Regions from separate parts of the Roseibium sp. AWQ4_254 genome, predicted to be linked through region 2. Evidence: predicted binding sites of a transcription regulator. Region 2 holds the regulator's gene; the other holds the start of a gene.
The links. Region 2 encodes PhoB, which activates phosphate uptake and scavenging genes when phosphate is short. Its sites were predicted from a motif close to TGTCATNNANCTGTCAT; they were not measured.
Positions count from the first base shown of each region.

Region 1: ACXAIC_RS19570 (glycerophosphodiester phosphodiesterase) is a predicted target of PhoB. The motif match lies at 3,432-3,448, and genes of this name have one in related genera.

Region 1 covers NZ_JBSWYH010000028.1:25,449-33,340, reverse strand. The annotation lists gene ACXAIC_RS19590 (fumarate hydratase) at 1-930, opposite strand, end outside; gene ACXAIC_RS19585 (YceI family protein) at 1,347-1,904, opposite strand; gene ACXAIC_RS19580 (cytochrome b) at 1,929-2,513, opposite strand; gene ACXAIC_RS19575 (YceI family protein) at 2,567-3,148, opposite strand; gene ACXAIC_RS19570 (glycerophosphodiester phosphodiesterase) at 3,547-4,269, shown strand; gene ACXAIC_RS19565 (FecR domain-containing protein) at 4,655-5,413, shown strand; gene ACXAIC_RS19560 (EAL domain-containing protein) at 5,485-7,892, shown strand, end outside.
Region 2 covers NZ_JBSWYH010000026.1:51,348-59,239, forward strand. The annotation lists gene ACXAIC_RS18970 (substrate-binding domain-containing protein) at 1-846, shown strand, start outside; gene pstC (phosphate ABC transporter permease subunit PstC) at 931-2,403, shown strand; gene pstA (phosphate ABC transporter permease PstA) at 2,403-3,752, shown strand; gene pstB (phosphate ABC transporter ATP-binding protein PstB) at 3,764-4,561, shown strand; gene phoU (phosphate signaling complex protein PhoU) at 4,593-5,288, shown strand; gene phoB (phosphate regulon transcriptional regulator PhoB) at 5,361-6,059, shown strand; gene ACXAIC_RS19000 (GcrA family cell cycle regulator) at 6,549-7,091, opposite strand; gene ACXAIC_RS19005 (acetylornithine transaminase) at 7,571-7,892, shown strand, end outside.

The DNA of each region.
Region 1 (7,892 bases), on a different contig from region 2:
ATGGCGGGGCAGGCGGATGACACGCACATCGTGGCAGAAATACTTGCCCCCAAACTGGGCGCCGACGCCGGTTGCCTGGGTCAGTTTGTGGATCTCTTCTTCCATCTGGGTGTCGCGGAAGGCGTGGCCCAGTTCCGAACCTTCTGTCGGCAGGCCATCCAGATAGCGGGCGGAGGCCAGCTTGGCGGTTTTCAGGTTCAGTTCCGCCGAGGTGCCGCCAATGACGATGGCCAAATGATAGGGCGGGCAGGCGGCGGTTCCGAGAGTCAGGATCTTTTCTTTGAGGAACTCAACCATCCGGTCGTGGGTCAGAAGGGACGGGGTACCCTGGAACAGGAAGGTCTTGTTGGCAGATCCGCCGCCCTTGGCCATGAACAGGAACTTGTATGCATCTTCCCCTTCCGCATAGAGCTCGATCTGGGCGGGCATGTTATTGCGGGTGTTCTTTTCCTCGAACATGGAAAGGGGCGCGAGTTGGGAATAGCGCAGGTTTTTCTTGAAATAGGCATCGCGTGCGCCCTCGCCGAGGGCGGCTTCATCGGTGCCGCTGGTCCAGACCCGTCGACCCTTTTTGCCCATGATGATCGCGGTGCCGGTGTCCTGGCACATGGGTAGCACGCCATGAGAGGCGATATTGGCGTTCTTCAGAAGGTCGAACGCGACAAACTTGTCGTTTTCAGTTGCGTCTGGATCGTCGAGAATGCGTTTGAGCTGTTCCAGATGGCCCGGGCGCAGGAAATGGTTGATGTCCTTGAACGCTTCTTCTGCCAGAAGACGCAGTCCTTCCGGTTCGACCACCAGCACCTCTTCTCCGTTGAAGGTAGCGGTGGAGACAAACTCCTGAGTCAGCTTGCGGTAGGGGGTCTTGTCTTCGCCCTGCGGAAACAGCGCGCTGTGCTGATAGTCGGGCGTGGTGACGGGAGCGTTCATGAGACGTCTTTCCTGGTCTGGCTGGCACCGGTGCTGCGGCCACCGGTCTCGCTGGAGCGTTGTGTGATGTTCTCATACGGCAAAAAGGCTGCAGACGCCAAGTCCCGCAGCCTTCTCACTTTGGTTGGGGCGTGCCGCGTTCATCCCGATTTGAACGGCTTTGGCCTTTGTGTTCACATCTCTGAATTCAGGCAGAGACAGACAAATCCAATGAAACGCTGCTTGGTCCTGGTGTGTTGGAACTGAAATCCGCCTCAAATGTGCAGCGCGCGCCGTAGCGTATTTCAATTCCGAAAACCAAAATCGAAACATAGACTTGCTAGTCACCCTCATGAATTTGAAGTTCGTGCTGAACGCGCTGGAAAATGAGACGAACTTCAGATCAGGGTGACAAGGGTGAAGAGCGCTGAGTGCGCTCAGCGGGTAGCCGTCAGGTCCAGGGTGACGGTCACCGCATCGCCAACCGTGTCCTTGCCGACACTGGAGCCCAGTTTGTAGTCCAGGCGGTTGAGTGAGGCTGTTCCCTTGGCCTGGGCTGTGTCGCCGGTGATGTCGAGAGTAAAGTCCAGCGTGACCGGCTGGGAAATGCCCTTGATTGTCAGCGTGCCGTCGGCCTTGTAGACGTTGCCGTCCACATGCGAAACGCTGTCCGCCGTGAATTCTGCCTTCGGAAATCCGGATGCATCAAACCAGTCCGGAGCGGGCAGGGTGCTGTCGAATTGCGGATTGCCCGTCGAGGCGCTGGCCGGTTCGATCTCGGCCGAGATCTTGGAGGCACCCGGATTGTCCGTATCGAAATCGATGTTTGCGGTCCAGGATGTGAAGGTGCCTTTGAGCGGCTGACCGGCCTGCTGGACTTCAAATCCAAGCGAGCTCTGGACCGGATCCACGGTCCAGGTGTCGGCAAAGACCGGGGCGGATGCCGTAATCGCAGACACCGCGACAAAGGCATAAGACAGCTTTTTCAGATGCATGTGAACATTTCCTGATTGAGCACATTAGGAGCTGGAACGGGCGGGGCCCGTGGAGATCATCCGCTTCAACGTGTCGTCCCGGGCGATGAAATGGTGTTTCAGCGCGGCGGCCAAGTGGGCGGTGATCAGCGCCATCAATAGATAGGCGCCATATTCATGCAGGATCTTGAACACCGTTTCCGCTTCGGCCTTGGAGCCGAGGACGCCGGGCACGGGAAGATGCGGCACCGGCACGATGTTGAAGATGAAAGTCGGAATGCCATAGGGAGAGGCGGATGCGACCATCCAGCCAGTGAGCGGCAAGGCAAACAAGAACGCATAGAGACCGGCATGGCCAAGATGTGCGGCCAGCTTCTCTAGAGGATGCATGCCGTCTGGCAGTTTCGGCGCCGGGTTCACCAGGCGCCACAAAAGCCGCAGAACCGCAAGCGCTAAAACCACGAAACCGATGGACTTATGCAGCTGAAACAGCGGAAAGGTTGCCGGATCGGTCAGAGGTAGCGATGTCATGTAAAGCCCGAGGGCCAGCATGGCGAAGATCAGCGCGGCCATTGTCCAATGAAAGGCAATTGCGATGCGTCCATAGCCTGAAGAGGTGTTGCGCAGCATGGCCGCCTCCCTGAAAAGAAGGAGGCCGGATGTTCCGGCCTCCGAATATTTTCTTATTCTGCGTCAGCTTTCAGCGCTTCCGCGTCGAAGGAAATGCTGATCTCGTCGCCGACATAAGGCACAAATTTGTCCATTCCGTAATCGGAGCGTTTGATCACGGTGGAGACGGCAAAACCGGCGGCCGGTTTCTTTTTCATCGGATGTTCACCCAGGTTCAGCACGTCCACGGTCAGGGTGGCCGGCTTGGTGATGCCTTTGATCGTCAGGTCACCGGTCACAGCAAGCTGTTTCTCGCCGGTCTGTTCAACCTTCGTGCTTTTGAAGGTTGCCGTCGGAAATTTGGCAGCGTCGAAGAAATCCGCGCTCTTCAGGTGCGTGTCGCGGTCCGGCCAGAACGTGTCGAGGCTGTCGATCTTGATGGTGAATTCAATGGTCGAATCGGCCGGATTGTCCTGGTCGATCATCAGTTTGCCATCCCAGTCGGCAAAACGGCCGTCTGTGGTGGAATAGCCAAGGTGGTTATAAGAGAAAGCCAGGTTGGAGTGGGACTTGTCGAACGCGTAGGAAACCGGGTCTGCGAGGGCAGGACCTGCCAGGAGCGTAAGGGCCAGTGCGGAAGCGGCGAGACGGATCATGATCAAACCTCATATCATATTTTGAAAGAGCGTTCGCTCATGAACGCTGCAGAGGGGAAGATAGGCCAGAAATCCGGTTGCGCAATTTAACTGACCGTTCGGCATGACTGAACAATACCCGGAAAAGAATCGGGGCCAGCGCAGCCAACCCGAAAAACGATCTGCCAACCGGACTGAGCATCGGAATCAAATGCGTCGCATGAGGTGCAAACTGTGCGTTTTTGATCACAGATCCTGTATGACTTCTTTGCCTAAGTGGTTGAATACGCTAAACAAGAAAAACTGTCATCATTCCATCAAGAATTTCAGGCACCACTTTATTCAACTTCCCTCACAGGGGGCATGATGGAAGCCCTTTCGCTCCAGACAATCTGTTTGGAGACACAGGAGTATTTAACGTGAACCACGCGGTCATAGTGTGTCATCGGGGAGCAAGCCTCAAGGCGCCGGAAAATACGTTCGCTTCCCTGGAAAAGGCGATCGAGCAGGGTGCGGAAGTGGTGGAGCTGGATGTGCGTCCCTCCAAAGATGGTGTTTTGTATGTGCTGCACGACGCCACCTTGGACCGCACGTCGAACGGAACCGGGCATATTGCCGACATGGTGTCCGCCGATGTGGACATGCTTGATGCGGGCAGCTGGTTCGGGCCGGACTACAAGGGAGAGTGTATTCCCCGTCTCGGCGCGTTTTTGGATGCCTGCAAAGCGCGGATCGGAACCTATGTGGAGATCAAGGAAGGAGACCCGGCCGAAATTCGAGACATGCTGGCGGTTCGCGGCATGTTGAACGATGCCTGGACCTTTTCCTTTGATCAGGCCATTCGGGCTGAAGCGCGGGCCAAGGTTCCCGATCTCAGGCGCATGGTTCTGTTTGCCCATGTCGGGTCGGTGGAGCGGGCTGTCGCCCAGGATGCGCATATCCTGGAGTTTGATGCGGATACTCTGGAACAGCAACTTGTCGAGGAAGCCAAGGCAGCCAACCTGATCACCCAGATGTTTTATGGCGGGGAGGACCGGGCGGTGTTTGAAAAGGCCGTTCGTTGCGGGGTGGAACAGATGAATATCGATCACGTGGATCTCTTCCGCGACATTGAACGCAGTCTTCTGTCTCCGGCTGCTTAAGGCTGGTGACACCGAAGAAGTTTTAATCTTCGTATTCACATTTGCGTAACCGTATCATCGAAATATCTCAGATAAACATCTGAATTCACGAAAGGTTAAATAGCTGAAGATGGCTATGAATTGGTTGCACCTGCGGAATTTGGATGTATGACTGTAAAAAATAGCAATTATCGCCAGAGATGTCGGGTTCTGAACTCGGGTGCAAATTCCTTTTACTGGTGCAGCCGGTACAAAATACGAATTTTTGCTGCCCTTTTTTTTAATAGTCTTGATGGTCGCTGGGGCCTTTCAGAGCGCTGCCGCCACTGAATGGGTCGTGAAGCGGGTTTCCGGCCCTGTTTATTTCGTTGCGCCTGGCTTGGAGGCATTCCGGGCCAGGAAGGGAATGGTCTTTCAAAAGGGCTTCACACTGGCGACCAGGTCCCGAGCCCGGGCGCTGATCGCCCGGGGAACGGAAACCATTACGGTTGGTCCTGAAACAACGGTTGCTCTGTCCAAACGGTTCAGCAACCGGGGAAAGACAACCCTTTTGCAACGTAAGGGCAAAGTAACTGTCGACGTCGCCAAACGGAACCGCCCGCATTATTATGTCGAAACCCCGTTTCTGGCTGCGGTGGTGAAGGGAACCAAATTTGATGTTTCCGTCGATAGCCGCCGGGCCCGGGTGTCTGTGCAACGGGGGGTGGTCGGGGTCGAGGACTTCGCCTCCGGGGACCGCGCGGATCTTGGAGCCGGCCAGAATGCGTCAAGTGCTTCCAGTGGCGGCCGTGGGCTTGATGTCGGCGGCCGGACGAAGCCATCGGTGCGCCAAGGGCGCCCAAGGAAACCGAAGGTCAGCGCGCCGAGCCCTCCTGGCCAGTCGAAAAAAGCCAGACATGCGAACCGTGTCGAACCTGCCATCAAAGAAAAACGTGGCTGGTTTGAGGCCCTCTTTTCCAGATCTGACGCTGCTGGCAGTTCAGGAACCTCCGACGCTGGTGGCGTAGGCAAAGGGAGTGAAAAGGGCAACAACGGGGACGGCAATGGTGGTGGCAATGGCAACGGCAACAACGGAAATGGGAGCGGCAACAATGGGAACGGGAACGGTGGTGGCAACGGCAACGGTGGTGGCAACGGCGGCGGCAATGGCAATGGAAACCGCTAGAGCCGACATGACGAAACCGGCGAATTGCGCGCGCCGCGCTGGACGTTAGGACACCTGAGCGGGGGCGGATGGTGCTGATTTGGCGGGACAATATCGGTGGGCGTTTGCTCAATGCCGCTCTGGTTGCTTTGGTGGTTCTTGTCTCAGTTGCGGGCTTGCGCGTTTTCGGTGTGACGGCGGCCCTTGACAGGCTGTTATGGGAGACCCGTTTTGCCCTCGACCAGCGGCCGGTCTCCGGGGACATCGTTTTTGTCGACATTGATGCCCGCAGCCTGGCTGAAATTGGTCATTGGCCGCTCCCCCGCAGGATCTATGCGCGACTGATCGACCTGCTGATTGCGGGCGGTGCTCAGGACATGGTCTTTGACATCGACTTCAGCGCAGAATCCAATGCTTTGGACGACATGCTTCTGGCGCAAGCCCTGAAAAAGGCCGGCAATGCCAGCCTGGCGGTCTTCACCCAGGCCGCGTCAGGGGCTGGCGCGGAGGGGACTGTTCTCAACATGCCCCATGAACAGTTTATCGAGCATGCCTGGCCGGTTGTTGTGATGGTGCCTATGGAGGCGGACAGCCGGATCTGGCGCAACCTTTATGGCCATGAGATCAACGGCACGACGGAACTGTCCGTCGCCAGCCTGATCGGAGAGCATACAGGCGGCGTGAACGGCAGCTTTTTTCTCGATTACAGCATTTCGATTGACCAAATCGCGCGCATTTCCCTGGTGGACGTCCTCGACGGCGCCTCCGATCCGTCTTTGTTTGATGGCAAAAAGATCATTATTGGTGCGAGTGCGCTTGAATTGCGTGATCTTTTTCCAGTGCCCGTTCACGGCATCTTGCCCGGGGCGCTCATTCAGGCACTGGGGGCCGAGACGCTTTTGCAGAAGCGGGCTCTGGAGCCCAAGGGCGAAGGCGTGGCGCTGCTCGTTGCAGCCTTGATCTGTGGGCTTTTGTTCATGACCAAGATTGACGGCTGGTCCATCAAGCTTGTGATTCTGGGTCTCGCAGCTGTTGCGATCGAGGCAGCTGCCATTAGCGTGCAGAGCACTGAGCCCATTCTGGTGCCGGCTGCAAGCGCCTATATCCTCCTGTTTCTGGTTGCTGGCGTGATTGTCCTGCGCGAACTTGGCTTCCACAAACTTCTGGCTCAGGTGGCCAATATCAACCAGCGCAACAGCGAGCGTATGCTCGGTCAGGTCTTTGACGACAGCTTCGATGCCATTCTTGTTCTGGACAGGGACTGCCTGATCACCGCAGCCAACCGCACTGCGCGGCAACTTTTCGACAATGAAAAACTCGCAGGCTGCCGCGCTCAGGCCGTTTTGCCCAATGCCCTGGTGGAAGAGGCGCTGGCTGTTCTGGGAGCTGTGAAAGACTGCATTCCGGTGCCGCAACTGCTGGTGCTGACCCAGGAGGGCGCAAGGCGCCGGCTGATCGAATATGTTGTTACAAAAACCGAAAAGACAATCGCGCCAAGCGGGCGGTCTGGCAAGACGAAAAAGACGGCCCTGGCATGCGTGACTTGCCGGGATGTGACGGATGAACGGGAATCGGCCGCCCGTCTGGACTATCTTGCCCGGTTTGATCCGATTACCGGGCTTTTGAACCGGAGCGGCTTTGAGAGTGATCTGGCTGAGCGGACAAAGTCCGCCTGTGTTTCCGCAAACAGGGTTCTGCTGCTTCAGTTTGCGATTTCGAATCTGGACCAGATCGTCGCAACGCTTGGATTTTCATATGGGGACCGGTTGCGGCGATCCATCGCCGCCCGTCTGAAAACCCAGTTGGCTGAGGACATCAGCTGGGCAGCTGTCACCGCTGATGTCTTTGCCGGTGTTCGGCTGCTGGCAGCTGATCAGGACAGCGTCTTGCAGCTTGTGGAGGACATTCAAAAGACAATTGGCGGTGATCATGTCATTGACGGTGCCCATGTCTCCGCGCGTCTCAATATCGGCTATGTGATTGCCGACGGCGATATGGCTCCGGACAGTATCTTGAAACGTGCTGGCAACGCCTTGTCGCTGGCGCGCCGGGACAGCCAGAACCAGGTAGTGTGCTTTCAAAATGAGATGGATACAGCTCTCCAGCGGCGCCGGAGCCTGGAAGGGGAGCTGTTCAAGGCGATTGTCCGCGATGAGTTGCGGCTCGACTATCAGCCACTCGTCAATCTGATCGACGGGTCCATCTTCGGGGTTGAGGCGTTGCTGCGCTGGGACAGCCGGTCCTTCGGGCCGGTGTCACCAGCTGAATTCATTCCGATTGCCGAAGAGACAGGCTACATCGTCGAGCTGGGATCCTGGGCGCTGAACCGGGGTATGAAGGAAGTCCAGTCCTTGCCGGGGGCGCTCCGGCTTTCGGTAAACGTGTCACCGCTCCAATTCTTCCGGGGCAATCTGCTGGAAACCGTGGCGGAAGCCCTCGAGCGCTCGGGGTTTGCGGCCAACCGGCTTGATCTGGAAGTTACCGAGACCCTGTTCGTGGA
Region 2 (7,892 bases):
TCTGCTGGCCTGAAGCGCTTCTGTGAAGGTGTTGGCGAAAACACCATCGACGTTGCAAACGCTTCCCGCAAAATCCGCGAAAAAGAAATCAAGGCATGTGCGGCCAATGGTGTGAAAGACATCATGGAAGTGCGCATCGGCTATGACGGGATCGTTTTCGCGTCTCAAAAAGACGGCCCGGCTTTTGTTGCTTTCACGCCGTCTGACATCTTCAACGCTCTTGGCGCCAAGGTGCTGAAAGACGGCAAGGTTGTCGACAACCCCTACACCAAGTGGTCCGAGTTCAACGCCGACCTTCCGGACGCTGAAATCGACGCCTTCATCCCGGGCACCAAGCACGGCACCCGTGAAGTCTTCGAAGAGAAGGTCCTGGCTGTTGGCTGTGAAGCAACTGGCGCTCTGAAAGCCATGATGGATGCCGGCATGTCCGAAGATGACGCTGAAGATGCTTGCATCGCAGTGCGTAAAGACGGCAAGTCCGTGGACATCGACGGCGACTACACCGAAACCCTGGCCCGTATCGACACCAACCCGAACGGCATCGGCGTTTTCGGTCTGGCGTTCTACGAGAACAACACCGACAAGCTGAAAGTCGCAACGATGGATGGGATCGCTCCGTCCACCGAGACCATCGCTTCCGGTGAATATCCGGTTTCCCGTCCGCTCTTCTTCTACGTCAAGAAGGCACATATCGGCGTGATCCCGGGCCTGAAAGAATACGCTCAGTTCTTCGTTTCTGACGAAATCGCTGGCCCGGACGGTCCTCTGGCTCAGTACGGCCTCGTTTCCGACCCGGAACTGGCTGCGACTCAGGCTGCTGTTGCTGCTGAAGAAACCATGAAGTAATCAGCCGTCCGGCTGATTGTGAGGGGCGGCCGTGATCGCCGCCCCTTTTTCTTTTTGTACTTTCTAAAAATTCCGGGGGAGCAAATGCCTTTGTTCTGGCTCATCTTGACCGTGCTCATCATCGCTGCGGTGGGGTACGTTCTTGGGCGGTCGCGGGCCCTGTCCAGTGCCGGGGGAGAGCTGTCGGCTCTGCATTCCCTACCGTCCTACTACGGCACGAACGTCGCGATGAAGGCTGCCGTTCCCGCCTTGTTGCTCCTTGTCGCCTGGCTGCTCGTGCAGCCGATCTACGTGAACAGCTCCATTTCCGGCATGATCCCGGAAAGCGCCATTCAGGAAGGCTCGTCCCGGGGTCTGGTGCTGGCTGAGGTCCGCCGGACCGCGCGCGGCCTCGACAATGCGGTCGCGATTGGCGCCATGGATGAAGACTTCGCGCGCAATGCCCGCGCCGACTTCACTGACGTCACCACCCGCCTCAAGGATGCGGGCCAGATTGTGACCTCCCAGGTCACCCAGCCGGTTCTGCGCGCCGCGCAAAGTTTCCGCGTGATGAACGCCACCGGCAATCTGATGATGACTGTTGCCATTCTATTGGTCTCCCTGGCCGGGGCAGCCTTTGGCCTGCGCGAGACCAATGCTGACTTCCGGGCGCGAAATGTGGTCGAGCAGGGTATCAAGGCACTGCTGATTGCAGCGGCCTCGATAGCCATCCTGACCACGATCGGCATCGTGTTGTCGCTGGTGTTCAACACCGCCGAGTTCTTTCGTCTTTATCCGGCCACGGACTTCTTCTTCGGCACGACCTGGTCGCCAAGCTTCTCCGGCCGGGGCAGCTCGTCTGAGTTGGGCATCGTGCCGCTGCTCTGGGGCACGTTCTACATCTCGCTGGTTGCCCTTGTGGTGGCAGTGCCGATCGGCCTCTTCGCCGCCGTCTATCTGTCGGAATATGCCGGTCCGAAAGTTCGGGCCGTTGCCAAGCCTCTTCTGGAGGTTCTGGCGGGTATCCCGACCATTGTGTACGGTCTCTTCGCCCTTCTGACCGTCGGGCCGCTGCTGATGTCCATCTTCGGGGAAAACGGCCTTGGCATCATGCAGGCCGGGACCGCCGTCATGACGGCCGGTCTGGTCATGGGCATCATGCTCATTCCCTTTGTCAGCTCGCTGTCCGATGACATCATCAACGCGGTGCCCCAGGCCATGCGGGACGGGTCCTACGGTCTGGGCGCGACCAAGTCGGAAACCGTGCGCCAGGTGATCCTGCCTGCCGCGCTTCCGGGCATTGTCGGCGCCATCCTGCTGGCAGCGTCGCGCGCCATCGGTGAAACCATGATTGTGGTGCTCGGGGCAGGGGCAGCCGCACGGCTCAGCCTGAACCCGTTCGAAGCCATGACAACGGTGACTGCCAAAATCGTCAGCCAGCTGACCGGGGATGCGGATTTTGCTTCGCCCGTTGCGCTTGTTGCCTTTGCGTTGGGCATGACGCTGTTCGTGATTACGCTTGGTCTTAATATTGTCGCGCTTTACATCGTGCGCAAATACCGGGAGCAGTATGACTGATGACCGATACAACTCTTCCTCCCGAAGCGGGCGAAACCACTTCGGCCGCGCCGCGCCAGCCCAAGTCGCTTTATGCGCTGGATGATCTTACTCGCAAGCGCAATGCAGCGGAAAAACGGTTCCAGGCCTACGGTATTGCCGCCATCGTGATCGGGCTGTTCTTCCTGGTGGTTCTGGCCTTTGCCATCATCTCCCAGGGCATTCCGGCCTTCTCGCGCACGGTTGTTGAAGTGAAGTTTACCGTGACGCAGGAGCAGTATGAAGCAGCGGAAAAGCAGCTCTTCAAGACGAAAGCCTATGAGCAACTTTTCCTGAACGCCCTGACCGCCCAGCTGAAGGACAGTGGCATCGAAGCAGCGGTTGAACCGGCAGCCATCGGCCGCATTGTCGGCAAGCCGGGCAATACAATCCGTTCCTTTTACCGGGAAAATGAAGACAAGCTCGGCGAGCCAGTCGACTTCAAGCTGGCCGCTTCGTCCCGGGTGGATGGCTATATCAATGGCCGGATCACGCGCGACAACATGACCGACAGCCGGTTCCTGAAGTCGTCGGATCTGGACATTGTTGACCATCTGGTCGATGCGGGCGTCCTCAAGAGCGTCTTCAACTGGCAGTTCGTGACCGGTGCGGATGCCGGGGTGGACAATCCGGGTGCTGCTGGCATTGGGGCGTCCGTGGTCGGTTCCTTCTTTATGATGCTGGTCGTGCTGTTCCTGTCCCTGCCCATCGGCGTTGCCGCCTCCATCTATCTGGAAGAGTTTGCACCGCAGAACCGGTTCACCGATCTGATCGAGGTGAATATTTCCAACCTGGCTGCCGTGCCGTCCATCGTGTTCGGCATTCTGGGCCTGGCCGTGTTCATCCAGTTCATGCATCTGCCGCAATCGGCCCCGCTGGTCGGTGGGCTGGTGCTGACGCTGATGACCCTGCCGACCATCATCATCTCCACACGGGCGTCCTTGAAAGCGGTGCCGCCGAGCATCCGGGATGCGGCGCTGGGCGTCGGAGCGTCCAAGATGCAGGCCATCTTCCACCATGTGCTGCCACTGGCCATGCCGGGCATTTTGACCGGCACCATCATTGGTCTGGCCCAGGCTCTTGGGGAGACCGCGCCGCTGCTGCTGATCGGGATGGTCGGCTTTGTGGCCCGTGGGTATCCGGACGGGCTCGTCTCCGGCTTCATGGACCCGAACTCCGCCATGCCGGCCCAGATCTACACCTGGGCGGCCCGGGCCGACTATGCCTTTTACGAGAAGGCCTGGGGCGGGATTATTGTGCTCCTGATTTTCCTTCTTTCCATGAACATTCTCGCAATCATCCTGCGCCGCAGGTTTGAGCGCCGCTGGTAAGGATTGATCCGATGAACGAGATGCCGACGATTGAACAGGCGAAAGAGATGACCGACAGCAAGATTTCCGCCAACAAGGTCCAGGTCTATTACGGCGACACCCATGCCATCAAAGACGTGGATATTGAAATCCAGCCGCGTTCCGTTACGGCCTTCATTGGCCCGTCCGGCTGTGGCAAGTCGACCTTCCTGCGCACCTTGAATCGCATGAACGACACCATAGATATCTGTCGTGTCGAAGGCTCCATCAAGATTGACGGCGAAGACATTTACGATCCGAAGGTCGATCCGGTGCAGCTGCGGGCCAAGGTGGGCATGGTGTTCCAGAAGCCGAACCCGTTCCCGAAGTCGATTTACGACAATATTGCCTATGGTCCGCGGATCCACGGCCTGTCCCGCAACAAGGCGGAACTGGACGATATCGTGGCCTCGAGCCTTCAGAAGGCCGGCCTTTGGGAAGAAGTCAAGAACCGGCTGGATGAGCCGGGAACAGGCATGTCCGGCGGACAGCAGCAGCGTCTGTGCATTGCGCGCGCAATTGCCGTCAGCCCGGAAGTGATCCTGATGGATGAACCATGTTCGGCACTTGATCCCATTGCTACGGCAAAGGTTGAGGAACTGATCGACGAGCTGCGCGAAAACTACACGATCGTGATCGTGACCCACTCCATGCAGCAGGCGGCCCGTGTCTCTCAGCGCACCGCGTTTTTCCACCTGGGAATTCTGGTTGAGGAAGGTCAGACAGAAGACATCTTTACCAACCCACAGGACAAACGCACGCAGGATTACATCACCGGACGCTTTGGCTAAGCGTATTTGCGAAATCTGAAGGGGACACAGGATGTCTGAACATACAGTCTCGGCTTATGACGAGGAACTGACTGCCATGGCCGGCAAAGTCGCCGAGATGGGCGGCCTTGCAGAACGGGCGTTCGCGGATGCGGTGCATGCGCTGGTCAACCAGGATCTTGATCTGGCCAAGGCTACCATTTCCGGCGATGAACGCCTGGATGGGTTGCATCAGGACGTGGAGATGAAGCTGATCGAGATGATCGCCCGCCGCCAGCCCATGGGGCAGGACCTGCGCGAGATCACTGCCGCCAGCCGCATCGCCAATGACCTGGAGCGGGTGGGCGACCTGGCCAAGAACGTGGCCAAGCGTGTGATTGCCATCGATAGCAATCTCCAGTCCAAAAAGCTGGCCATCGGGGTCGAGCACATGACCGAGCTGGCCCTGTCCCAGCTCAAGCAGGTGCTTGACGCCTATACGCGGCGCGATGCCGAGGCGGCGCGCCGGGTGCAGGAAGGGGACGCGGAAGTCGACGCGATCTATACTTCCCTTTTCCGGGAATTGCTCACCTACATGATGGAAGACCCGCGGGTGATCACCCAATGTGTCCATTTGCTGTTCTGCGCCAAGAACATCGAGCGGATCGGGGATCACGCGACCAATATTGCGGAGAATGTCTTCTTCATGGTCACAGGCGAGCGTCTGCCGGAAGAGCGGGAAAAGCTCGACGAAACGACCAGCGCATAAACCTCTGCAAAAAACAGTGCGCAATTTCCGGCCGGCGCCTGGGCGCCGGCCGCCTAGACGGAGCAAGAACGAATGCCGAAGGTCCTCATCGTTGAAGACGAAGAACCGCTCAGCCTTCTCTTGAGATACAATCTGGAAGCGGAAGGATATCAGGTGGATTCCTGTGTCCGGGGCGATGAGGCGGAAATCCGCCTGCGGGAAAGCCTGCCGGATCTGCTGCTTCTGGACTGGATGCTGCCGGGCCTGTCCGGCATTGAACTGTGCCGCCGCCTACGCACCCGCGAGGACACCGAGCGCCTGCCGGTTATCATGCTGACGGCGCGGGGCGAGGAAGCGGAGCGGATCCGCGGCCTGTCGACCGGGGCAGATGACTATGTGGTCAAGCCGTTCTCCGTGCCGGAGCTGATGGCGCGGGTCCGTGCGATCCTGCGCCGGGCCAGCCCGGAAGTGGTCTCCACGATGTTGCGTTCCGGCGATATTGAACTGGACCGGGAAACCCACCGGGTCCGGCGCAATACCAAGGAAATCCACCTGGGCCCGACCGAGTTCCGCCTGCTGGAGTTCCTGATGACGTCGCCTGGGCGGGTGTTTTCCCGCGAGCAGCTTCTGGACGGTGTCTGGGGTCATGATGTCTATGTGGACGAGCGCACGGTTGATGTGCATGTGGGCCGTCTGCGCAAAGCCCTCAACAGGGGCAAGGCCAAGGACCCGATCCGCACGGTCCGCGGCGCGGGCTACGCCTTCAACGATCAGTTTTCAGCCGTCGGCTGATATCAACCTCACCAAACAGGACCCTATTCGACCGTGACATGAGAGCGTTCCGCAAGGAACGGGTCACAGGGTGATGTGCGGCTTCGTCCAAGACGCGCGACACGGCGGAACGCTCTCGTGTCGTAGCTTAAGGTGGCTCCTACCAACCTCAATAGATAGGAACCGATCTGACCGTGTTTGGGGACTGTTCGTCAAGGAGCAGGTTGCAGGGCGATATGGTTTATCGTTCAAAACTTGGGACGCAGCTGAACAGTCCTCAAACGCGGCCTCGGTGGCCTGCTCCGGCCCGCCGGACTGCGTTGCGCCGCTTGAACGGCCAACCAGGCCGTCCTGCGTGCCTCTCCTTGCCGGTGAACTTGCCCCCTCCAATAGGGACCTTTTGGGTGAGGTTGGCATGGGGCCTGGTAGGTGCTGGAAAATAAAAGCACGCTTCAAACTGAAAAGCCCGCCAAAATAGCGGGCTTTTCTCGTTTGAAAGAAGGTGGGGCGTCAGCCGGCCTTCGCAATCACTTTGCGGTCGCGGCGGCGGTCGGCGACCGGCTGGTAGGCGATCTTGCAGTGATGGGTGCAATAGGGAACACCGGCTTCGGACTGGCGGCCGCAGAAGTAGAAGTCGTCCGTCGCCGGGTCGCCGATCGGCCATTTGCAGGTGCGCTCGGTCAGCGTCAGGATCGTGGCACGCTGGGAAATCGGCACCACCAGTTCGGCCACCGGCTCTGGCTTGATCTCTGCAACGGGCGCAGGGGCTGTATCCGCCTTGAGCGCCGTCGCCCCAATTGTTTGCGGCGGCTGCTGGGCCGGCTTCTTCGGAGCTGAGCTGGTGTTGGTGTTGCTGGCGGTTGCAGAGCGCGGCCGACGGGGCTTGGTGCTTGCGCTTGAGGTCTTTGCCCGCCCGGACAGGCCAAGCCGGTGAACCTTGCCGATCACGGCATTCCGGGTGACGCCTCCAAGCTCGCCAGCGATCTGGCTTGCGCTCAAGCCGTCACCCCAAAGTTTCTTGAGGAGTTCAACCCGTTCGTTTGTCCAACTCATTGCCCGCACCTTTTATTGCGGCCTCTGCGGCCATTAACCCCGTATTAAGCATGCTGGTGCATGCCTAAGTGTGGCATATCTAGTATCTTCGAGTGATTTGCCTTACGAGATGTCGTGTCTGATTGGTCACAGATTACAATAACGTTAATTTGTGAGGCAACCATTGGGCCCAAACCAGTTGGGGATGAAGGGACTTTTCCCCAAGTATGGCGAGGGTATTGAGAATTTTACGAATTCTGTTCCGGTGACTCTACGTATGCGGCCTGGCCGCAGGCCCATTGACAGATAATGGGGCGGCCAGTGTATAACGGAACCGCAACGTGCCGCCTCTCAGGGGCGGCACGTTGCGTTTTGGCCTTGTGCAGGTCTGACGGTGTGCGCGTGCACCGCAGCCAGCCTGCCGGAGCTGAAATCCCTGAAAACCGCCAGTCCCTGCCACACTCGACAGCGCGGGGACGGCCATGGAGTTGAATGAGGTTATGTCCGCGACCGCACTGTTTGGGAATTACGCAAGATCATCCCTGAGCTTTGATCACGGGGAAGGTGTCTGGCTGGTGACCAAGGACGGCCGACGATACCTCGATTGCGGGTCCGGCATCGCTGTGAATTCCTGCGGCCACAGTCACCCGCATCTGGTCAAGGCGCTTCAGGAACAGGCGGCGAAGCTCTGGCACATTTCCAACCTGCACCAGATGCCCGAGGGGGAACGGCTGGCGCAGCGGCTGGCGGATGCCTCCTTTGCCGACAAGGTGCTGTTCGTGAATTCCGGGGCCGAAGCCATGGAAGCGGCGATCAAATGCG